One region of the Fretibacterium fastidiosum genome, then DNA from elsewhere that is predicted to be linked to it. Evidence: riboswitches for the same ligand, from Rfam matches in the RefSeq annotation. Region 1 holds a riboswitch; the other holds the start of a gene.
The links. Region 1 has a riboswitch for cobalamin ahead of ACK28C_RS12685 (TonB-dependent siderophore receptor). Riboswitches for the same ligand answer to the same signal wherever they lie in the genome.

Region 1 (11,693 bases):
CTGCTAGAACGTCCAGATCAGCGAGACGTAGAACGTCCGGCCCTGGAGCGGGTACCACAACATGCGCTCCGGCCCCGTCCCCACCGCAAAGAGCTTCAGGTCCGGCCCCTTGTCGAAGAGGTCGTCCACCCCCAGAACCAGCTTCAGGTTCTCCTTGGGCTGCCAGCGGACGCCCAGCCCGGCGGTCAGCAGGTCCGTCCAGCCCACCTCGCCCTGCATGTCGTAGTAGTTCCTGCCCACGTAGCGCAGCTCCGCAAAGGCCGAGGACCGCTCCCACTTCCGGGTCGCCCTCAGCAGCCCCTCCCACTCGGGCCGGTTCGCCAGAGGGTCACCGTCCATGTAGCCCGGCGTCTCGTTCTTCGGGTCCATCCAGGTGGCGGCCAGGTAGAGGGCCCACTTCGCCCACTCCGCACTCACCTCCAGCTCCGTCCCGATCACCCTGGCCTTTCCGATGTTCACGTACTGGGCAAACCGGGGGTTGGTCATCAGGTAGTCGATCAGGTCGTCCGAGTGGCGGCCGAAGGCCGTCAACTCCGCCGTGGCCTCCCCGCCCCACAGCTGCCCCTTCCAGGCCAACCCGACGTCCCACTGCGTCCCGCTCTCCCACCTCAGGCTGGGGTTGGGGATGACGAACGCCCCGTCCCCGTAGAGCTCGTAGAGGTTCGGGGCCCGGTTGTACGTGCCGCCCGTCAGTTTCAGGGTCCACTCCCGGCTCATCCTCCAGTCCAGCGCCGCCCCCCACGAGAACTCCGTGCGGCCGTCGGCGGCGTTCCAGCGTACCACCGGGGTCAGCCAGAGGTCGTCCCCTCTGCCCAGCCCGATGGTGTCCTGGACCTGGGCGTTCCAACTGTAGCGGTTGTGCTCCCGAAATCCGCGCATCTTCTTCACGACGTCCCCGTCCGTGTTCAGGGTCTCGTCGTAGTAGTTCCAGAGGAACTCCAGCAGGTGGTGGTCCCCGACGGGCAGCGCGCCGTCCAGGGCGAAGCTCAGGCGGTCCGTGTCGTAGCGGTTGTGCTGCTCGCCCCAGCCCCCGATCGTGTCCGCGGGATCGTCGTACCTCTTGCTCTGCCCCAGGTACTCCGCGCGGAACCCCCATTCCAGGTCGCCCCAGGTCTGGCGCCGCGCCAGGACCACGTTCCACTGATCGACGCGGAAGTCCGCGCCCCGCGGGCTCTCCGGCTTGTCCGCTCCGGGGGCCGGGTAAGGCAGCGCGCGGTCGTTCCGTTTCCAGCCGCCCTCGACGCGCCAGTGGTCGTCGTTCCACTTCAGCAGCACGTCCGTGTTTGCATAACGGTTGTTCTCGCGATCCGCCTCGTAGTCGTCGGTCGGAGTGTAGGGAGTGTTGTTGTCGTTGGGATATCTGAAATCGCCGTCGGTGCGGTCGTGGTTGAGGCCCAGAAACAGGCTGCCGCCGCCAAGCGGTGCGTCCCAGGCCAGGCCGGCCCGTGCCCGTCCCCAGGAGCCCGCTCCAAGCGAGAGGGTCCCGCCGGACTTTTCGGGCTTCTTCGTGACGATGTTGATGACGCCGCCCATGGAGGCCCCTCCGAACCGGGAGGGAATGTAGCCGCGGTAGACCTCGATGCGCTCGACGTTCTCGACGGGGATCGTGGAGAGGTCCACCGCCGCCTCGCTGCCCAGGTTCATCAGGACCCCGTCCACGTAGACCGCCACCTGCGCGGCGCTGCTGCCGCGGATGGAGGCCACCGTATAGGCCCCGCGCCCCTTGGTCTCCACGACGTGGAGGCCCGGAACCTGCTTCAGGAGCTCCGGAAGGTTCTTCTGCTCCCCCTTCATCTCCTGGGGGCGCACCACCGTCACCGATCCGGGGGAGAGGAGCAGCTTGTCCTCGTCCTCCACGGGGGGAGCGACGACCCGCTCCTCGGGGAGCTCCGTCGTCCCCAGGGCAGGACCCACGGCCCCCAGCACGAAAACGGGGGTAAGCGCAAAGAGCAAAAGGACAAAGGCAGGGGAAGGGGGTCCGACCTTCATCGGCGCGCATCTCCTCTCTCCATTTAGACAACAGGAGGAGCCCCTCGAGGACTCCTCCCACATACCCGACTCCAGAAACACATTGCCGACACCCGTCCCCCGAGGCGTTCGGCAAAACGGACGTTCGGCAGGTCTCCTGGCTTGCGGTCCTCCTACTCCCGAGCCTTCTCGTCCCGGCCACAGCCGGAGAACAATGGCATCCATCGGTTTCGTCGCGCTCACAGTGGCGGGGCCGTTCCGGATTCGCACCGGATTCCCTGCGCCGAACTCCACGTGAAGATTCATGTGCAAATCGCAATAGTATTATACCGCAAAAAGACGATGTAATTCTTCTATAAAGTGGAAATGCCGATACCAATTTGCGTTTAATTTTAAGAAAAGCCTCCCCGAAGGGGAGAGCTGCCCCGCAGGGGCTGGGACTGACGGCCCGTGAGCGTCAGCGAACGGCTGCCGGAAGGCTCCCCGAAGGGGAGGGGTTGTTGTTGAACCTGAGGATCAACCCCTCCGGCCCTTCGGGCCACCTCCCCTTTTAGGGGAGGCAAAGTTTTGGCCCCCCTGCAAGGGGGGCTGCCCCGAAGGGGCTGGGGGGTGTTGAGCCTGAGAAACAACCCCTCCGGTTCGCTGACGCGAACCACCTCCCCTTTCAGGGGAGGCGAAAAGAAGCGGCGCGTTTTCAGGCCCCCGGTTTATTAGGCTCCCCCAAGGGAGGAGCCTAGGGGCGGCGAGTGTTTTTCCTAAGACGTGCCTGTCTGACATTCCCCGCCAACGCCTCCACAAGGCAATCCATTGCCTTGCTTCGCCCTCAGCCGACCGACCGGCCGCCGCAATCCTCCCGAAAGATCGGCTTGTGTGAGGCCGGTCGTCTGGCCGAGCTGCGGAAGTCCCCCGGACTTCCTTCGCCCTCAGCCGACCGACCGGCCGCCGCAATCCTCCCGAAAGATCGGCTTGCGTGAGGCCGGTCGTCTGGCCGAGCTGCGGAAGTCCCCCGGACTTCCTTCGCCCTCAGCCGACCGACCGGCCGCCGCAATCCTCCCGAAAGATCGGCTTGCGTGAGGCCGGTCGTCTGGCCGAACCCCTCCGCCGCCCTCAACGCTCCAGGCGAAAGCTGACGGGCACCCGGGCGCGTATCCGTCCGGGGTGGTCGAACCGCCAGGTCCGCACCGCGCGCAGCGCGGCCTCGTCCAGCCGGGGGTACCCGCTCCCGTGCTCCACCTGCGCGTCGGTCACGCGCCCCGACTGGATGGTGATGAGGATCGTCAGACGCCCCTCCTCCCGACGTTTGCGCGAGAAGAGCGGGTACTCCGGCGGCGTCCTGGAGAGAATCCTGAGCGTCCCCACGTCCACGGGGCCCGTCTCGGCCCCCGGACCGGAGGACGTGCCCTCGCCGCTCCCCACAGTGCCGCTCCGCCCGCCTCCGAGGCCGGAGCCTCCGGCGTTCGGCAGAGGGGCCCGACCCCGCACTACGGTCGGGGCCTCGCTTGGCGCTTCACGCACCGCGGGGTTGGCAACGGGTTGAGGCTGGGGTTCGAGCTTCGCTTTGGGAACTGGTTTGCGCTGCGGTTTGGGGCTCTGTTGCGTTTTTTTCGCAGGGGCAGTTTTTCTCCGTGGATCGATCTCTCTTTTGGGTTCGTCCTTCCGGAGCGGGGCGGATGGCGGGGACAGAAGATCGGTCCACACCTCGTTCCCCCGGTCGCCGCCCCCGACCGGGTGGGGCGGGCCAGGGACGCGCGCCGGCCGGAGCAGGGTGAGCCTCATGGCGGGACGGGACTCGGTGACGTTCAGGCCGATGGGAAGGAGAAAGAGCACCGCGTGGAAGGCCAAGCTGAGGGCTGCGGGAAGCGCCCACCGACGGATATCTGAGCAGCGACTCATGGCACTGCGACGCCCCGAAGGGCCAGGCCCGCGCGGTCCAGCCCCTCGTGCCGAAGGAGCTCCAGGAGCTCCGCGACCGCCCCGTAGGGAGCCGCACGGTCGCCCGCCAGCAGGACGTCCCGGCTCTCGGCCACGGCGCGGGCCGCCAGGGTGGGCACGTCCGCACTCGCAGCCGGGGTCCCGTCCCAGAGGACCGTGCCGTCCGCTTTCACCGAGACCAGCAAGGTCCTGTCCTCCCTCGGCGGAGTTCCCTCCCCCCGGGGCAGGTCCACCTCCACCCGCCCCTGCACGAAGCTCGTCGTCAGGACGAAGAAGATGATGAGCATGAAGAGCACGTCGATCAGGGGAGTGATGTCCAGGTCCACCTTCCTGCGGGGCCGAGTCCTCATGACTCGGGACGCCCCGCTTCACGGACGGCGCGCTCGCGAAGCAGAAAGTCCACCCCGCGCTCCAGCGTCTCCGCCTGGGAATCGACGGCCCCCTGAAGCAGACTGTGGGCTAGCACCATCGGGATCGCGGCAACCAGCCCCGCAACGGTGGTGAAGAGCGCCTTCCAGATTCCCCCGGTCACGGCGATCGCGTCGACGGCCCCACCCTGGTGGAGCGACCGGAACATCTCCACCATGCCCAGCACGGTGCCCAGCAACCCCAGAAGCGGCGCCACACGGGCCGTTACCTCCAGCACTGGCAGATGCCGCTCCCATCGGTAGAGCTCCCGCCGAATCCGACGCTCGGCCAAGAGCCTCACGGTCTCGTCCGGCAGCTCCCAACACGAGAACACCGCTGCAAAGAGCCGATGGAGTGAGCTGTTTCCCGCTTCGGCAAGGGCCAGGGCGGTTTGCAGGTCCCCGTCACGCAAAGCCCGGCCCAGCCCGACCTCCAGCCTTCCAGGGTCCGTCCGGCTGCGGGTGAAGAAGAAAAGCCTCTCCAGGACGACGGCCAACGCGACGAACGAGAGCAGGGCGATGATCCACATGATGCCGCCACCGGCCCGCATATACTCCAGCATAAGTCCACCTCCGAAAATCCCCTGGAGAATCCAATCGTCCCACGCCCCCCTTACAAAGGGGCCTTTCGCCTCCCCTGAAAGGGGAGGTGCCGCCAAAGGCGGCGGAGGGGTTATCCTTCACGCTCAGCAACACCCCCCAGCCCCTCCGGGGCAGCCCCCCTTGCAGGGGGGCCAATGCGCCACTTGCTTTCGCCTCCCCTGGAAGGGGGGCCGAAATCACCTTTCATGCCGTTCACGTCTCAGCAGGAGCCACAGGAAGAAAGAGGCTCCCATGCAGGAAGTGAGGACACCGACGGGGATTTCTGCAGGAGCCCAGAGCGTTCGGGCAGCGGTGTCGCACGCCACCAGAAACGCCCCTCCGAACAGCGCCGAGGCGACGACGAGCGTCCGATGGACGGGGCCGACGAGACGGCGACAGATATGGGGCCCCATGAGCCCGATGAACCCGACGGGGCCGCACGCCGACACACTGGCAGCCACGGCCAGAGAGACCCCGACGAACAACCCGATCCTCAATCGCTTCACGGACACGCCGCGACTCTCGGCCAGTTCCTCCCCACAGAGGAAGAGGTCCAGCTCCGGCGCACAAAACACGGCCACCGCAAGGATAAACAGCAACGCAGGCAGTGTGGTCCACAGCGTTCCAAAACCCACCGCCTGAACGCTGCCCATGGTCCAGCGCGCCATCCTGAAGGTGTCCACATAGTTGCCCGTATACTGAACGATCAGCGTGAGGCTGCTGAAGAGAAAGCTGACGGCGATGCCGGACAGGAGCAGAGAAGACGTGCTCCTGCGCCTCCAGGACCCGGCGGCGCAGACCACGATCGTCGCCACCCCCGCCCCCAAAAAGGCCGGAACGGAGAGCCCGGACTGCCCAGAAAGGAGGGAGACGGTCAGCCCCAGCCGGATGGAGAGCACGGCGCCGAAGGCCGCCCCGGTCGAGACCCCCAGCATGTCCGGCGAGGCCAGGGGGTTCCGGAACAGGGCCTGGAACACCGCGCCGCAGACGCCGAGTGTGGCCCCCGTCACCCAGGCCAGACAGACCCTCGGCAGCCGAAGCTCCCAGAATATCCTGTGCCCCTGCCCTTCTCCCGGCCAGATGTCCCGCCAGGAGAGCGCGTGCATCCCCACCAGGGGCGCGACGACGAGGACTGCGGCGGACAGGGAGAACAGGACGAAGAGGGCTGACCTGCGTCCTCTCATCGCAGCATCCGGGCCGGGGCGACGAAGGGGATCGTCTGCCCCGCCCCCAAAAAGGAGTGAAAATCCGTCCCGAAGACCTCCCCCAGGATGGACGCGTCCCAAAAATCCCGGCTCGGCCCCTCATGGCATATTTTTCCGTCCCGGAGCGCCAGCACGCGGCCCGCCGCGGAGAGGGCAGCGTTGACGTCGTGGGTGACCATCAGGATCGTAACGTCCCGCTCCCCGCCGATCCGCTCCATCAACTCCAGGATCTCCGCCTGATGCAGATAATCCAGGGAGTTCAGCGGCTCGTCCAGAAAGAGCACGTCCGTCCCCTGCGCCAGGGCCGCGGCGATGAAGGCCCGTTGACGCTCGCCACCGCTCAACGCGCCCATGGGACGCGGGGCAAACGCTTCCGCTCCAGCCACGTAGAGCGCCTCGCTCACGGCCCGCTCGTCCTCCCGCGTCCAGCCGGAGAAGGCGTCCCGCCAGGGGAACCGCGACATCCGGACGAACTCCTCCACTGTGAAGCTCCAATCCCCTTCCCCGCTCTGGTGGACCCAGGCGATGCGTCGGGCGATCGCCCTGGCCGACAGGGAGACGACCGGACGCCCCTCGAGGAGCACCACCCCGGAGAAGCTCCGGCAGAGCCCGCCGAGGCAGCGCAGCAGGCTGCTCTTGCCCGCTCCATTAGGCCCTACGATCGCCACGAAGTCCCCCCGTCGGACCGAAAAGTTGAGCCCGTCCAGAATACGCCGGCCTCCCAGCGTCAAAGTGAGGCCGCGGACCTCGAAGAGCGGCGGATTCATCGAGGCAGGGCTAAGGAGGAACTAGCGGGCCGCAGGGGCCTGGTCATCGGACAATGCCCCGGGATGGATGCAGCGCGCGAAGGCCTCGACGATCTGAGGGATTCGAGGCCCCGGACGGAGGAGGAAGGTCCCCCTCAGGATGTGGACCCTGCCCTCCCGAACGGCCCTGACGTCTGAGAGACGCAGCCACGGCGCCATGAGGTGTTCGGAGCTGAACACCCTGTCGGGGTCGGCCGCGTCGGGGGCATGGTAATAGGACTGATCGCCCACCAGGTCGAGGATGACCTCCGGGTCGATCTTCAGGACCCCCTCCTGGGATATCTTCACGTAGGAGGGGCCTTCCTCCACGGCGTTGACTCCGCCGGCCATTCGAATCAGTTCGTTATAGAAGTTGCCGGACGGCCCCGCAACGTAGAGGGTCTCAAGATAGTCCAGCGTGAGCTCCCGTGAAACGGAGAGCAGCACCCTCGGTCGGGGGAGGTCCTTCAGCCGGGACGCCAGTGCGTCCAGACGGCTCCGAATCTCTGCCACCCTGGCCTCGGCCCGGTCCTGCACCCCACAGAGCTCTCCCAGCTCCAGGATTCCCCTGCAGATGTCCTCCGTCGACTCCTGGCTCAAAATGTAGTAGGGGATGCCCAGGGCCTCCAGCTTGGGAGCCAGCTCCTGACGGTGAAGGTCCTGAAGCACCAGAAGGTCCGCGCTCATGACGACCAGGCTCTCCAGGTTGACCTCCGTGAAGCCCCCGGCCTTCGGCTTCAGCTTCGCCTCCGGCGGGTAGTCGCAGAACTCCGTGACCCCGGCGATGCGGTCCTCCAATCCAAGGTCAAAAAGAATCTCCGTCCCGACCGGCGACAGGGAGACGATTCGGGCCGGAGCGGCTGCCGCAGCGGCAGCAAACAGGAGCAACAACGACAGGGCAACGCAAAAATGCCGACGAACGCGCGTCAGGAACATGAAATCCCCTCCCTCGATTTTTGCCGGGGACGTCCGCTCTGCCCCCGTTCAGGACAGCGGCAGCCCCTCGCTGAAGGACCACGCCGTGTCGCAGGCAGCCTTACGCCCCACCTTAAATTAAAGGTCGTTCCACTTCCTGTTCTATTCTACCTCATAACGCGCAGCACGAGGGGAGGTGGTCCGAAGGGCCGGAGGGCAGCCAGACGACACGACTTACGGACGCCGATAGGCGGTCGGCGTCGTGTCGGTCGGCTGAGGGCAAAGGAAGTCCGGGGGACTTCCGCAGCTCGGCCAGACGACGCAGCTTATGCAATCGCGTCAGCGATTGCAGCGCTGCGTTGGTCGGCTGTGCCGAAGCAAGGCAATGGATTGCCTTGTGGAGGCGTTGGCGGGGAATGTCAGACAGGCGCGTCTTATGAAAAACACTCGCCGTCCCTACCCCCCTCCCCTTCGGGGAGCCTTCCGGCTGCCGTTCGCTATCGATCACGGGCCGTCAGTCCCCCACTTCGGGGAGCCTTCCGGCAGCCGTTCGCTGACGCTCACGGGCCGTCAGTCCCAGCCCCTGCGGGGCCAAAACAACCCCTCAGTCTCGCCCTTGCAGGGCTCGCCAGCTCCCCTTCCAGGGGAGCCTAATAAACCGGGGGCCTGAAAACGCGCCCTTCTTTTTGCCTCCCCTGCAAGGGGAGGTGGCCTGAAGGGCCGGAGGGGTCGCTTCTCACGCCCCCAACAACCCCCCAGCCCCTTACGGGGCAGCCCCCCTTTCAGGGGAGCCAAAACCTTCGTGGAGGGGTGGGGCCGGGCGCAGATCTTCCGCGTCTCGCCCACAAACGACGACTGGCTTGACCCTCAGTAAAGCCGTCGCACCCTTTGGATTTGGGTCCTCCTTCCTTACTTTACAGCACTTTACAGCCACAGGACATAACTGTACAATAAAAAAATCTGAAAAACACACCCGGAGGAGGAACGGATGATGAAGGTTGTGGTTTTGGGCTGCACGCACGCCGGCACGGCGGCGGTGTTGAACACCGTGGCGCTGCACAAGGACGCGCAGGTCACGGTCTATGAGAGGAACGACAATATTTCCTTCCTGTCGTGCGGCATCGCGCTGCACGTTCAGGGGTTGGTGAAGGACCCCGCCGGTCTGTTCTACTGCTCGCCGGAGAAGCTTGCGGAGCTCGGCGTCACGACCCGCATGGAGCACGAGGTCACGGAGGTCGACCTGGCGGGGAAAAAATTGAAGGTCCGCGACCTGAGATCGGGCAGGGAGTTCGAGGATACCTACGACAAGCTGATCGTCACGGCGGGTTCCTGGCCCGTCGAGCCGCCCATCGAGAACGCGAAGCTGGAGAATGTGATGCTTTGCAAGAATTACACGCACGCCATGGAGATCGTGAAGCGGTGCGCGTCCGCACGCAAGGTCGCGATCATCGGCGCGGGATACATCGGCACGGAGCTGGTGGAGGCCTTCGAGACCCAGGGCAAGTCCGTGACCTTCATCGACCAGATGTCCCAGGTGCTGCCGCGCTACCTGGACCCCGACGTGATCGACGTGATCGAGAAGCTTTACGTCGAGAAGGGCGTGACGCTGGCCTTCGGCCGGACCGTCAAGAAGTTCGTGGACGACGGGCACGGAAAGGTGGCCAAGGTCGTCACGACGGATGGGGAGTTCGACGCGGACCTGGCGATCCTGTGCGTGGGCTTCCGCCCCCTGACGGCGCTCTTCAAGGGCAAGCTGGAGATGCTTCCCAACGGGGCCATCCGGGTGGACGAGTACATGCGCACCTCGCACCCCGACATCTTCGCGGCCGGGGACTGCTGCGCGGTCTACAACAACGCCTCCCGGCAGTACGGCTACATCCCGCTGGCCACCAACGCCGTCCGTATGGGGACGCTCGCCGCGCGGAACCTCAAAGCGCCCACGACCAGGCATCGGGGCACTCAGGGGACCTCCGGCATCAAGATTTACGAGTGGAACATCGCCAGCACGGGGCTGACCGAGCTGGTGGCCAGGGAGCTGGGGATCGACTACGCGGTCTCCGTCCTGAAGGACAACTACCGGCCGGAGTTCATGCCCACCACGGAGCCCTTCTACCTCAAGCTGGTCTACGACCGGAAGACGATGCGTATCCTGGGGGCGCAGGTGCGCTCGAAGGAGGACCTCACCCAGTCGATCAACACGCTGTCCGTCTGCATCCAGAACGAAATGACGGTGGAGGATCTGGCCTTTACGGACTTTTTCTTCCAGCCGCACTACAACAAACCGTGGAACTACCTCAACTCGGTGGCGCTTCAGGCCCTGCCGCCGGTTTGAGGACGCGGAATGCCGAAAGAAGAAAAAAGAACAGAAAAAATCCTCAAACGCATAAGGGATACAACAAAAGCGCCTCGATTTTTCAGGGCGCTTTTGTGCGTTTCATTCGATTTTCGATTGCCGTTTGCACGCCACGTTTGTGAAGCGCTTGCGAGTGTGGAGGGCAGGCTTTACGTGGCGAGGTTGCAGAAAAACGCGGCGCGACGACGAGGACTGCGGCGGACAGGAAAAACAGGACGAAGAGGGCTGACCTGCACCCTCTCATCGCAGCGTTCGGGCCGCCGCGGCGCGAATTCCACGGTGCTTGTCCTTTGGATCAACGTGCCTCCCGGCGACAACGCTATCTGGGCTGGGGGATGTACCACCATCGGCCGCCCAGGGAGACGGGGGCGCGTCCGTCCTGAAACTCCCCCGCGCGCTCCAGGAACGGGGGGACCAGGATCACGCCGTCGGAACGCCGATACCCAAAGAGCCCCGAAGGGGCACGATAGGGCCGGACGAGCGTCGCGGCTCCCTTCTCGGCGGCCGCGAAGCCCCTTGCGCCGACGTCGTCCCCCTCACGGTTGATGAAGAACTCCCGTCCGTTCCCGTCCTCCACCGCAGCGATGCCCGACCGGAAGCGCGGCGCCGCGCCGCGCCAGGCCTTAAAGGCGCCCTTGATCACGACCCTGCCGCCCCTGTCCATGAAGGCCGTCCGGCCCCCGCTCAGGACGGCGGCCAGCCCCTCGCTGAAGGGCCCGGCTTCCGCACCGTCGCCGGGTGGAGTGAGCTTGAAGGGGATCGTCGTCCGGCCCGCCGCGTCGATGTAACCCAGCGATCGGCCCTTCCTGACGGCGGCCAGCCCCTCGCTGAAGGGCCACGCCGCGTCGTAGGCGGCCTTGACGACCCACCGGCCGCGCCGATCGATGTACCCCCACTTCCCCTTGGCGCGGACGGGGGCCAGCCCGTCGTGGAAGGCGCCCGCGGCCTCGAATTGCGGCGGGATCGCCGTCCGTCCCTGCCGGTCGATGTAGCCCCACCAGCCCCCTGCCACGACGGCGGCCAGGCCGTCCGAAAAGCTCCGGGCGTCCGCGAACGCGGCGTCGAAAGCGTCCCGCCCCTCCTCGTCGATGAAGAACCTTCGCCCCGCCAACGCCACGAGGGCGAACCCTTCCGAAAAAGGTTCCGCCCCGTCGAAGGCGCGTCCCCCAAAGAGGGGGGCGACGTTGCGCCCCACGTACCCCCACCGCCCGTTCAGAGCGCTGCGCACCGGCGCCAGGCCCTCGCTGAAGGGCCACGCCTCCAGGAACACCGGGTCCGCCATCCAGGAGCCCAGACGGTCGATGTAGCCCCAGCGACCGCCGACGGCCGCGCTGGCCACACCCTCGGAGAAGGGCATCACGTCCTCGAAGGCGTAGGGGATCGCAAGCTCGCCGGACAGGGAGACGAACCCCCAGCGCCCGCCGCGGCGCACCGGCCCCAGGCCGTCGCTGAAGTCCCCCACCCCCTCGCAGAAGGGCTCGACGAACCAGCTCCCGTTGAGGTCGATGTAGCCCCACAGCCCCTGGATTTCCACGCCCGCCAGGCC
Region 2 (11,693 bases), 1.2 Mb from region 1:
CGACTGTCGGCGCGTCGAGGAGGCGCAGAAACTCGTGCCCAAGGTGCCCGCCACGCTGCGGGGCGAGCTTCGGGACTATCAGCAGGAGGGCTTTCGCTGGCTTATGCGCCTGGCCCACTGGGGCGCCGGGGCCTGTCTGGCGGACGACATGGGCCTGGGCAAGACGATCCAGACGCTGGCCATGCTGGTGGCGCGCGGTCCGGAGGGCCCCTCCCTCGTGGTGGCCCCGACCTCCGTCTGCCCCAACTGGGCGGACGAGGCCCGGCGCTTCGCGCCGACCCTGAACGTGAAGGAGCTGAAGCAGGCCGGCCGCGACGAGGTCCTGGCGGGCCTGGTCCCCATGGACCTCCTGGTCCTGAGCTACGGCCTCCTTCAGAGCGAGCGGGCCCGCCTGTCGAAGGTCCCGTGGAACGTCGTCGTGCTGGACGAGGCTCAGGCCATCAAGAACACGGGGGCCAAGCGCTCCCTGGCCGCGATGAAGCTCAACGGCCGATTCCGCGTGGCCACGACGGGGACGCCCATCGAGAACCAGCTGAGCGAGCTGTGGAACATCTTTCGCTTCCTGAACCCGGGCTACCTTGGGTCGGCGGAGAGCTTCAGCCGCCGCTTCGCCGTGCCCATCGAGCGGGACGGGGACCGGGTGGCCCGGCAGCAGCTCCGGCGCATGATCCGCCCCTTCATCCTGCGGCGCACCAAGGACGAGGTCCTGAGCGAGCTGCCAGAGAAGACGGAGATCACCCTGACGGTGGACCTGAACGAGAAGGAATGGAGCTTCTACGAGGCGCTGAGGCGGAAGACGCTCGAGGATTTCGCGGCGGGGCCGGGGCCTGCGGAGAAGATTCACGTCTTTGCGGCGCTGATGAAGCTCAGGCGCGCCTGCTGCAACGTGGTCCTGGCGGGCAGCCCTGCGGAGATGCCCTCGGCGAAGTTGGAGGCCTTCGCGGACCTGCTGGGCGAGGTGCGCGGCGGCGGGCACAAGGCTCTGGTCTTCAGCCAGTTCGTCGATCACCTGGCCATCCTGAAGGACTGGCTGACGGAGCGGGGAATCCCCTTCCAGTACCTCGACGGCTCGACGCCCCCGGAGGAACGGAGGCGGCGCGTGGCGGCCTTCCAGGCGGGAGAGGGCGACTGCTTCCTCATCAGCCTGAGGGCCGGCGGGACGGGCCTGAACCTGACGGCGGCGGACTGCGTCATCCACATGGACCCCTGGTGGAACCCCGCCGTGGAGGAACAGGCCTCCGACCGCGCCCACCGCATCGGACAGACCCGACCCGTGACGGTGTACCGCATCGTGGCCCGCGGCACCATAGAAGAAAAGATCGTGGCGCTGCACGCCTGGAAGCGCGACCTGGCCGACGGGCTCCTGGAGGACAGCGGCCGCGCCGTGAAGCTCTCCGCGGAGGAGCTGCTGAACCTCATCCGTGACCCGGCCTGAGGACGCCCAACCAGCTGCCGGAGCGCTACCCCTCCCCCACTTCGGGGAGGCAAAAATTTGTTTCAAGGGTGGTTTTTCATCATGATGAAGCTGACGGTTCTTGTGGACAACTGGGTCACGACGCCCAAGATTGGGCTCCTGGGGGAGTGGGGGTATTCGGCCCTCCTGGAGACGCCATCGGGCAGCCTCCTGATCGACGCGGGGGAGACGGGGCACACGCTCTTGAACAACATGCGGGTCCTGGGACTCTCGCCGGAGTCGGTGAACTGCGTGGCGCTGAGCCACGGCCACAACGACCACGCGGGAGGCCTCCCCGCCCTTCTGGAGGCCGCACCCCAGGTTCGGGACCGCGTCTTTGCCTCGCCCCTGGCCGTGAGGGAGCGCTTCGAGGGACAGGACCTGAGCCCCGCCGGCGGGGCTGTGCTGCGGGGGGTGCCGCTGCGGCCGGTTCAGGGGGCCGTTGAGCTGCTGCCGGACGTCTTCGCCTTCGACGTCCCCCCTGAGGGCCGCGACCCGCGCTACGCCTCCCGCGGCCTCATGTACGAGCGCGGAGAGGACGGGACGGTCCGACCGGACACCTTCGCCGACGACCTGTCCTTCCTCGTCAGCGGATCCGGAGGGTGGGCGCTGCTTTTGGGGTGCGCCCACGCGGCGCTGCCCAACATCGTCGCGCGCGTCCGGGACCTCTTCGGCGTGGAGCAGTTCGATCTGGTGGCCGGCGGCGCGCACATGATGAGCCTCGCGCCGGACGAGGTGGAGGATTGGGTGGCGCTCATGGCGTCGTGGCGCGTGAGGCGATGGCGCCTGAACCACTGCACGGGCTTCCGGGCCGCCGCGCGCCTGGCGCGGGCGCACCCGGACGTGGACTGGGCCGGAGTCGGCGCGGAGCTGGAGCTCTAACCCGTCCGGGGCGGACGCCGGCGGGGGTTGACGTTCAGCGAGAGGTGCAGAAAAAAGCGGGGCCGCGCGGCCCCGCTTTTGTTCCGATTGTGAGATTGTGAAGGCGGGTTCAGCGCACCGGCTCCAACAGGCCGTAGTCGCTGCTCCGGCGCTTGTAGACGACGTTGACGTCGCCGGTCTCCGCGTTCTGGAACATGAAGAACGCGTGTCCGACGAGCTCCATCTGCATGGCGGCTTCCTCAGGGCTCATGGGCTGGACGGGGACCTTCTTCACCTTCTCGATCACCGGCACGTCGCTGGCCACAGGCTCCTGCCCCTCCTCCAGGTTGAAGGAGAAGTCGGCGCCGCCCTTGAACTGCCCCTTGTCCTTGAGGTAGGAGTTGTAGCGCTTGATGCGGCGCTCCAGGTTCTTCAGCGACAGGTCGAAGGCCCTGCGCGGCTCCGTGGCGTTCTCCTCGGCGCGGAGGATCACCCCGTTGGCGTTCGCAGTGGTCTCAATGTTGAAGTTGCCCTTGTGGTGGCTGACGACGATCTGGCAGTTCTGGATCTTGCCGAAGAACTTCTCCAGCTTGGACATCTTGGAGTCCATGTAGTCCCGAAGCTTGCTGTCGATCTCCGTTCCACGCTGTACAAAACGTACTTCCATCGAACTTCGCCTCCGTTTCGCAGAAAACCGGTAAGGTTGAGAGCGGTTCGCTGACCGCGTGGGGGGCGTCCGCCTCCCGCTTCGTTACATTGTAGCATAAAAGCGGGGCAAAAGCGCCGTCACGCGTCGGAGCAGGCTTGAACTGCGCTCGGGGGGCCGTCAGCGCCGGGGGGCGGCTGCCCCCTGGGGGCTTGCCGCTTTCCCCGCCAGCAGGTCCCAGACGATCAGCTCAAAGCCCGGCCAGCCCTGGGCGGCGGAGGTCTTCTCCGCGAAGGAGAGCCGCACGGCCCGCAGCATGAAGTCCTTGACGGCCTTCGCCCCGAAGAGGCGCAGGGCCCCCCGCGCCATGCGCATCGCGTACTCCCGGTTCGCGCCGGCGGCGGCCGCGGCCTGGGCCTCGTTCCCCGGAAAGGAGGCGATGTAGAGCGCCGGGCGCAGGCGGTTGCAGAGCGCCGTGAGGACGGGCAGCAGAGGGTCCCGCGACAGGCGGCTCAGCGCGCGGGCCACGTCCTGGGCGTTGCCCGCGCACACACCGTCCAGGAACGTCAGGAGCGCGCGCCCTCCCTCGTCGAAGGAGAGGGCGCGGACGTCCGCCAGCGCGATCTCCCGCCCGTCGGCGTAGAGCGCCAGCTTGGCGAGCTCGCTCCGCAGCTCCTCCGTGGACTCGATGGACTCCCCCAGGAGGAGAGCCGCGTCCGGCGCCAGGCGCCAGCCCTTTTCCTGGGCCAGCTTCAGGAGCCAGTCCTTCCGCTTCCAGGGGGGGACGGAGGCCTCGGCCTTCAGAAACCGGACCTTCTTGAGGGCCAGCACCTCTTTGGAAAAGACCTTCCTGGCCTCCCCGCCGAAGGTGGCGACGATAACGGCGTCCGCTTCGGGCCCCTCCAGGGAACCCGCCAGCCCGTCGGGGAAGGCCCCCAGGGCCTCGCACCCCTCCGCGACGACGGCCTCCCGCGCGGCGAACAGCCCTCGGCTGCCCACCCGTTCCAGGAGGGCGCGCCAGTCGGGGAAGGTCCCGTCGGCGTCGAACTTTCCCGACACCTGGCGGTCCTCCCGCGTCAGGGCCGTCAGCGTCTCCTCCAGCTGGCGCCGCTGCCCCTCGTGGCCCTCGATGACGATCAAGTGCGGCATGGCCCGCCTCCTCGCAGACTAAAGAATGGCCCCCCATGCGGCAGGCTCGTTTAGAAATGAACTTGAAGCGACACCGGTATTTTAACACCGTTGTCTTTCGAGAAGGGGCGCGGGGCGTTTTTGCCCTCCGCGGAGATTTGGCAGGCGCGTCTTCCCGTCCCCATCAAACGCATTTGTGCTGAAGTCGTTTTCGGGTTAAAGTACTCGCATGGACGACGGGGGCCGACCGCCGCAGTCCGTATGGGGAGCGGTTGGCGACGATGGAGAAGGACAGGAGGTTTATCATGAGGTGGTTTGTGGCGTTCATCCTGACGGTTTGCGCTTCGGCTTCGGTGGTCGTATTCCCGCGGGACGCAGCAGCGGAGCCGGACAGGACGGCTCTCATCGGGTTCACGGCGAGTCCGCAGAGCCCCAGCGCAGGACAGGATGTGATGGTGATGGCCCGCTTCAAGCCCGACATGAGGCCCCGTCAGGGGTCCGTGACACTGACGCTTCTGGGCCGGGACGGCGGGGTCGTCCGGGAGTGGAGCGAGCGGGAGCTGAACCCGGCGTTCCTGACGCCGGTCGAGGGCGGAACGGGCGAGTGGCTGTACCGCGCGTCGTTCACGGCACAGCCGGGGTACGCAGAACTGCGGCTGGCGTGGCGCCCGTCCAACGGGAGCGATCAGGCCGACCCCGAGCGCGCGGTCCTGACGCTGTCGGTGGGCGGAAACGGGACGCCCCTCGGCGGCGGCGGGCTGGTCAGCTGGCGCGTGACGCGCGACGCCCGGCACGACGGCGACGAGATGCGGACCAACGCGCTGTTCGAGCGGCAGCCCGACCCCGATTCCGTGCGGCTCATCATCGAGCGGCGCGGGCTGTTCTCCGGGCTCTACGACGACCGCACCCTCTATCCCGAACGCGAGGGGTACGAGGACGGCCGGTACGGGGGCCGCTGGAGCGTCCGGTTCGAGTTCACCGCCGAGCGGGGGCGACACAGGATGAAGCTCCGGTGGCGGATGGACGGGACCGAGTACGAGCACATCGAGAAGTTCTCCGTCGACGACGGAGCCCTTGGAAGCAATGGATGCGACGCCGGGGTCTCCGGCCTTCTCGGACTGTCGGCCCTCGCGCCGCTGGCGCTCCGGCGCAGGCGCGAAAAACGGAGGACGATGGCATGGAGCCCCATGATCTCAGTGCGGGGAGAACGCGAAGCATCAAATAGGTAGGGGGACCTGCCAGGGCCCCCTATCAGAGGCTCAGGCCCCTCCTGGACAACGACATGAGGCGGCGCCTCGCGCGGCGACGCGCCGCCCGACCGACGAGGCATCCGGGGCGCTAGGCCTTTCGCACCGGCCACTGCACCTCGGTGCGCAGCTCCTCCGGCGGGACCTCGTGGGGGCTGTTCAGGTAGACGTTCCGCGCACCGTCGGAGCCGGCCACGGGCTCGTAGCCGTTCTCCTCCATCCAGTGCCGCAGCGCGGTGTAGGCGCCCTCCAACTGATCGTAGGGCCCCTTGTGCAGGGTGCAGGCCATCAGGCCGCCCGGCACCGTGCGGACCTTCAGCCGGTCCGTTTCCGGGACGGGGTTCGTGAAGGACAGGCAGTACTCGACGTCGATGTCGTTCGGGTCGAACTCCTCCCCATAGTAGATGTCGAAGCACTCCCCGCCGTAGGCGCTGCCGTGCCGCTCCAGGTGGGTCCACAGCTCCGTGAAGACCCGATGACTCTCCTCCGACAGGTTCTCCATCGTGACGATGCAGCGGTGCGTCAGCGCCCGCACGGGCGCCACCTCGCGTACCGTAACTTTGTAGGACAAGAAAAACGCCTCCTTCTCCAAAGTGAGTTTTTCCAGGAGCTCCAGGTCCCTATGTCCCTTCTCCAGGCGTTCCTGGAGCACCTGACGGTGTCGGGCCAGGAAGGCGGCGATCGCGTCGGGGTCCCGCGCGCCGAGGAAGGCGCGGATATCCTCCAGAGGCACGTCCAGCTCCCTCAGTCGTCGGATGCGCAGGGCCTCCACGAACTGCCCCGCGGAGTAGTGCCGATACCCCGTCGTCTCGTCCACCCAGACGGGCTTCAGGATGCCCCTTTCGTCGTAGAAGCGCAGCGTCTTCACCGAGAGCATCGTCGCCCTGGAGAACTCCCCGATCGTCAGCAGGTTGCTCATCAAATTCCTCCTCCCTTCGCGTTTTCGCCCCTCACCCTCCGACAGGACCCATCATAGGCCCTCCAGCCGGGGGAGGGTCAAGCCTGCGGGCCAGGCGCCGTCGGCCGCCTCGTAAAGTATACTCGATCAACGGAAAGCGCACCTTCCTTCGTCAACGGGGTGTTCCATCAGCGACGGGGCTGGTGCGTGCACATTGGGGACGACTGGAGCCTCACAGCGGCGGCCACGCGAGCCGGGACGGTGGACGGCGAATCCACTTCCAAATTCGGAGGGCGTTCGGCTGGTGTATAATGAGGCTGCATTTTTCAAAAGAAGATGGGCACGGGTTCCGGCGTGTGCGCCGGGCAAAAGGGAAGCAGGTGCGAATCCTGAACGGTCCCGCCGCTGTGAACGGGGAGGCCCCTCGAAAGTCCACTGGAGCGATCCGGAAAGGACGAGGCGCCGATGATCCCAAGTCAGAAGACCTGCCTGGGCCCATGAACGCGAACTCCTGCGGACGACGGGAGGGGCGCGCGGCCCTTTCGCGTCCAGGCGCGAGCGCCTGCCCCCTCCACCTCCCGGAGGGGGCGCTCTTTTTAAGGAGGCAGGGAAAGATGTTCGCCAGGATCAGAAAGCGGGATGGGCGCGAGGTGCCCTTCAACGCTGAGAAGATAGCCGGGGCCATCGGACGGGCCCTGGCGGCGGTGGGGGAGCCTGGAACGGAGGCCATGCCGCTGACGGAGCGCGTCGTGGCCCACATGGAGCAGAAGCTTCAGGGCGGCGTGCCCCAGGTGGAGGAGATTCAGGACATCGTGGAGGAGGTGCTGATCGAGTCCGGACGCGCGAGAGCGGCCAAGGCCTACATCCTCTATCGCGCGTCCCGAAGCCGCGCGCGGGAGATGAAGAGCCACCTGATGAACGTCTACGAGGCGCTGACGTTCCGGGACGCGCAGGACAGCGACCTGAAGCGTGAGAACGCCAACATCGACGGCGACACGGCCATGGGGACGATGCTGCGCTACGGCTCCGAGGGAGCGAAGCACTTCAACGAGATCTTCATCCTGAGGCCGGAGCACGCCGAAGCGCACCACAGCGGGGACGTTCACATCCACGACATGGACTTCCTGACCCTGACGACGACCTGCTGTCAGATCGGCCTGAAGCGGCTCTTCAAGGGAGGATTTGGCACGGGGCACGGCACGCTGCGGGAGCCCTCCGGCATCCGAAGCGCCGCGGCGTTGGCCTGCATCGCGCTTCAGGCGAACCAGAACGACCAGCATGGCGGACAGAGCATCCCCGCCTTCGACTGCGACATGGCACCCTACGTGGCGCGCACCTTCGCCAGGGCCTACCGCCGGAACCTCCTGCGCGCCCTGAGCCTTCTCGCCGGGGAAGCCGCAGAGGACGGGGCGGTCGCTGCCCTCGACGGCCTGGAGGGCGGCCCCATCCGCATGGGGGCGACCGACGAGCGTCAGTCGCGGGAACGGGAGGCGCTCCTGAAGCTTGGGGTGCCGCAGGAGGCGGTGGAGCGCGCCCAGGAGGCGGCGCTTCGAGAGGCGCGGCAGGACGTGGAGCGCGAGACGTATCAGGCCATGGAGGCGCTGGTCCACAACCTGAACACCATGCACAGCAGGGCGGGGGCGCAGGTGCCCTTCAGCTCGCTGAACTACGGCACGGACACCTCGCCGGAGGGCCGCATGGTGACGCGGAACCTGCTCCTGGCGACGGAGGCCGGCCTGGGGCACGGCGAGACGCCCATCTTTCCCGTCAGCATCTTCAAGGTGAAGGAGGGGGTGAACTTCAACCCGGAGGACCCGAACGGCGACCTGTTTCAGCTGGCCTGCCGCGTCAGCGCAAAACGCCTGTTCCCCAACTTCGCCTTCATCGACGCGCCCTTCAACCTGAGCTACTACCGGCCGGGGAACCCGGACACGGAGATCGCCTACATGGGGTGCCGCACGCGCGTCATCGGGAACGTGGCGGACCGGGACCGGGAGACGGTGACGGGGCGGGGCAACCTGAGCTTCACCAGCCTCAACCTGCCGCGGCTCGCGATCCTGAGCGAGGGGGACCTCGATGAGTTCTACCGGCGGCTCGACGCCATGGCAGACCTCGTGGTCCAGCAGCTTCTGGACCGGTTGGAGATCCAGTCGCGCAAGCGGGTGAAGAACTTCCCCTTCCTGATGGGACAGGGCGTGTGGCTGGACTCGGAGACGCTGGGCTGGAACGACGAGGTGCGCCCCGTGCTGAGGCATGGGACGCTCTCCCTGGGCTTCATCGGCCTGGCGGAGTGCCTCAAGAGCCTGACGGGCGCCCACCACGGCGAGGACCCCAGGGCTCAGGAGCTTGGGCTTGAGATCGTCCGGCGCCTGCGCCGGCGCATGGATGCGGCCTCGGAGGCAAACGGGCTGAACTTCACGCTGCTGGCGACGCCCGCCGAGGGACTGTCGGGGCGCTTCCTGCGCCTGGACCGGGAACGGTTCGGGGTCATCCCCGGCATCACGGACCGCGGCTACTACACCAACAGCTTTCACGTCCCCGTGTACCACCGGCTCAACGCCTTCGAGAAGATACGGTTGGAGGCGCCCTACCACGCCCTGACGAACGCGGGGCACATCACCTACATCGAGATGGACGGCGACCCCTCGCGGAACCTGGCCGCGTTCGAGAAGGTGGTGCGCGCCATGAAGGAGGCGGGCATCGGCTACGGCGCCATCAACCATCCGCTGGACCGGGACCCCGTGTGCGGCTACACGGGCGTCATCGACGACGTCTGCCCCGGCTGCGGCCGGCGGGAGGAAGGCCGGCCCTTCGAGCGCATCCGCCGCATCACGGGCTACCTCGTGGGGACGCTCGAGCGCTTCAACGACGCCAAGCGCGCGGAGGAACACGACCGCGTGAAGCACGCGGGCCCGGAGCCATGCCCGCGCTGACGTCCGAGGGGTTGGAGGCGGAACTGCGGCTGGCGGGAATCGTGGAGGACTCCATCGTGGATGGACCGGGCCTGCGCCTCGCGGTCTTCGTGCAGGGGTGCCCGCACGGCTGCCCTGGGTGCCACAACCCGGAGGCGCAGCCCTTCGAGGGGGGGCGGACGATCCGGTCCGGCGAGGTCCTGGCGCGGTTGACGGCGAACCCGCTGCTGGACGGCCTGAGCCTGAGCGGCGGGGAGCCCTTCTGTCAGGCGGCAGCCCTTGCTCCCCTCGCCGCCGCGGCGCGGGCGCGGGGGTATCACGTCATGGCGTGGACGGGCTGTACCCTGGAGGCGCTCCTGAGGGCGGGGAGGCCGGACTGGGAGGCGCTTCTGCGCGCCCTGGACGTGCTGGTGGACGGGCCCTTTATCCAGGCACGGCGCAGTCTGGCTCTGGCATGGCGCGGGTCGGACAACCAGCGCGTGCTGAACGTGCCGCGCTCGCTCGCCCTGGGGCGGGCGGCCCCGGCGGAGGAGCTCCTGCGGTCGGCGTAACGTGCGGCTTTCATGCATTTTTGTGCAAAGGGACAAAGGAGGCCCTGCCCCTTGACCGGGGCGGGCCTTTTTTGTCGACCTGCGAAGCCCCTGCGCTCCTCGGCCGCAGGGGCCGGCGCTGCGTTTTCCCTCTTGCATTTTCACCAGAATGTTTTACAATGCACCTGACTTCGAAGTAAGCCGGGGAAGACCAATACGCAAAATCATTCCTCTCGCGCTAAAGGACCCTGTCCGGGAATAGTCGAAGCCTCAACACACGGTAAAAAAACGACAGCAGATCTTTGGTGTGGGGGGAATGTCGGGATGCAATTGTCTCGTAAACCGGGTCTTGTCCTATCTCTTTTCGTGCTGCTTTGCTGCGCGCTGATCGTCACCCTGGGCGTCGTCGACGTGGAGCTCGAGTCGGGCGCTCATCTGGGGCTGAGGCTTCCCGCACAGGTCCCCCTCCTCTTCGCGGCGGTCTTTGCCGCGGCGGTGGGCCTGTCGTGGCTCAGGTGCTCGTGGGTGGACCTGGAGCGCGGCATCTGCAACGCCATTCAGGTCTCCATTCAGGCCATCCTGATCCTCGTCCTCGTGGGCTGCCTCGTGGGCTGCTGGATTCAGAGCGGCGTCGTCGCCACGATGATCTATTACGGCCTCGGGGTGATGAGCCCGCGGTTCTTCTACTGCGCGTCGCTCCTGATCAGCGTGGTGGTGGCCCTGGCTACGGGCTGCTGCTGGACCACCAGCAGCACCGTCGGCGTGGCCCTCATCGGCATCAGCGCAGGCCTCGGCCTGCCGCTTCCCGTCACGGCCGGCTTCGTCATATCGGGGGCCTACTTCGGAGACAAGCTCTCCCCCCTCTCGGACACGACGAACCTGGCCCCGGCGGTCTCCGGCAGCAACCTGTTCGACCACGTTGGAGCCATGATGTGGACCACGCTGCCGACGCTCCTCATCACCCTCGTGATCTCGCTCTTTATGGGGAGTTCCGCGCAGGGCTCGGACGGCGGCCGCATCCTCCTGATCCAGGACATGATGCGCGCGGAGTTCTCCATCTCCTTCTGGGCCTTCATCCCGCCCCTGATCATCCTGGTCATGGCCTTTTTCAAGGTCCCCGCCATTCCGGGCATCGTGGCGGGCATCCTGGGGGGGATCGTCCTGTCGCTGGCCAACGGGTCCTCGGCCCACGACGCGCTGATGGTCCTCTTCTCCGGCTATGAGCCGGCGCACCTAGGCCGGTTCGCCGCCGCCGACACGCCGGAGGCCATCGCGGCGATGACGCAGGCCTTCAGCTCCATCTTCCTCTCCGGGTCCCCGGCGCTCTCCGTGGACCCGGAGGTGTTCTCCTCGATGGGGCACCTCCTGACCCAACTCTTCACCCGCGGCGGCATGACCTCCATGCTGGAGACCATCTGCCTCATCGTCGTGGCCCTCTCGCTGGGGGGCATCATGGAGGTCTGCGGGTTTCTGGACGTGATCCTGGAGGCCCTGATGCGCCACGTACGGTCCGTGTTTGGCATGGTGGCCTCGGTGCTGGCTTCCGCCTTCCTCTCCAACGTCTTCCTCAGCGAACAATACCTGTCCATCATCGTGCCGGGCCGCATGTTCCGTCGCGCCTTTGAGGAGCGCACGTGGAACGGCCGCAGGCTGGCCCCCACCATGCTGTCCCGCTCCCTGGAGGACAGCGGGACCATGACCTCGGTGCTGGTGCCATGGAACACCTGCGGCGTCTACGTCAGCTCCGTGTTGGGCGTGGCGACGCTGGACTACCTGCCCTACTGCTTCATGAACTGGCTGAACCCTCTGATGGCCCTGGCCATGACGTGGGCGGGCGTCGCCATCCTCTGGCAGAAGGACGCTTCGGAGAGCGAGACGGCCTCCGTGCCGGGCCTCACGGGCGAGGTGGTCGGCACGTCGCTTTGACGAAATCGTCAGGGGGTCGCCGGCTTGTCGAACGGTCAGCCATTCCTCCGGAGCCGAACTCCCCTCCTGCGCTGAACGCGAAATTCGCTTTC

Region 2: another riboswitch for cobalamin. It lies ahead of ACK28C_RS05265 (anaerobic ribonucleoside triphosphate reductase); the one in region 1 lies ahead of ACK28C_RS12685 (TonB-dependent siderophore receptor).

Annotation. Positions count from the first base shown of each region.
Region 1 covers NZ_OZ209244.1:2,835,936-2,847,628, forward strand. Annotated here, with positions in the region: gene ACK28C_RS12685 (TonB-dependent siderophore receptor) at 4-1,989, opposite strand; cobalamin riboswitch at 2,098-2,271, opposite strand; gene ACK28C_RS12690 (energy transducer TonB) at 3,076-3,483, opposite strand; gene ACK28C_RS12695 (hypothetical protein) at 3,502-3,849, shown strand; gene ACK28C_RS12700 (biopolymer transporter ExbD) at 3,858-4,250, opposite strand; gene ACK28C_RS12705 (MotA/TolQ/ExbB proton channel family protein) at 4,247-4,870, opposite strand; gene ACK28C_RS12710 (iron ABC transporter permease) at 5,087-6,073, opposite strand; gene ACK28C_RS12715 (ABC transporter ATP-binding protein) at 6,070-6,861, opposite strand; gene ACK28C_RS12720 (ABC transporter substrate-binding protein) at 6,883-7,815, opposite strand; gene ACK28C_RS12725 (FAD-dependent oxidoreductase) at 8,783-10,126, shown strand; gene ACK28C_RS12730 (WG repeat-containing protein) at 10,467-11,693, opposite strand, start outside.
Region 2 covers NZ_OZ209244.1:1,202,666-1,214,358, reverse strand. Annotated here, with positions in the region: gene ACK28C_RS05295 (DEAD/DEAH box helicase) at 1-1,435, shown strand, start outside; gene ACK28C_RS05290 (MBL fold metallo-hydrolase) at 1,517-2,335, shown strand; gene hpf (ribosome hibernation-promoting factor, HPF/YfiA family) at 2,445-2,981, opposite strand; gene holA (DNA polymerase III subunit delta) at 3,141-4,109, opposite strand; gene ACK28C_RS05275 (hypothetical protein) at 4,394-5,317, shown strand; gene ACK28C_RS05270 (MerR family transcriptional regulator) at 5,427-6,254, opposite strand; cobalamin riboswitch at 6,561-6,741, shown strand; gene ACK28C_RS05265 (anaerobic ribonucleoside triphosphate reductase) at 6,848-9,166, shown strand; gene ACK28C_RS05260 (4Fe-4S single cluster domain-containing protein) at 9,154-9,696, shown strand; gene nhaC (Na+/H+ antiporter NhaC) at 10,042-11,601, shown strand.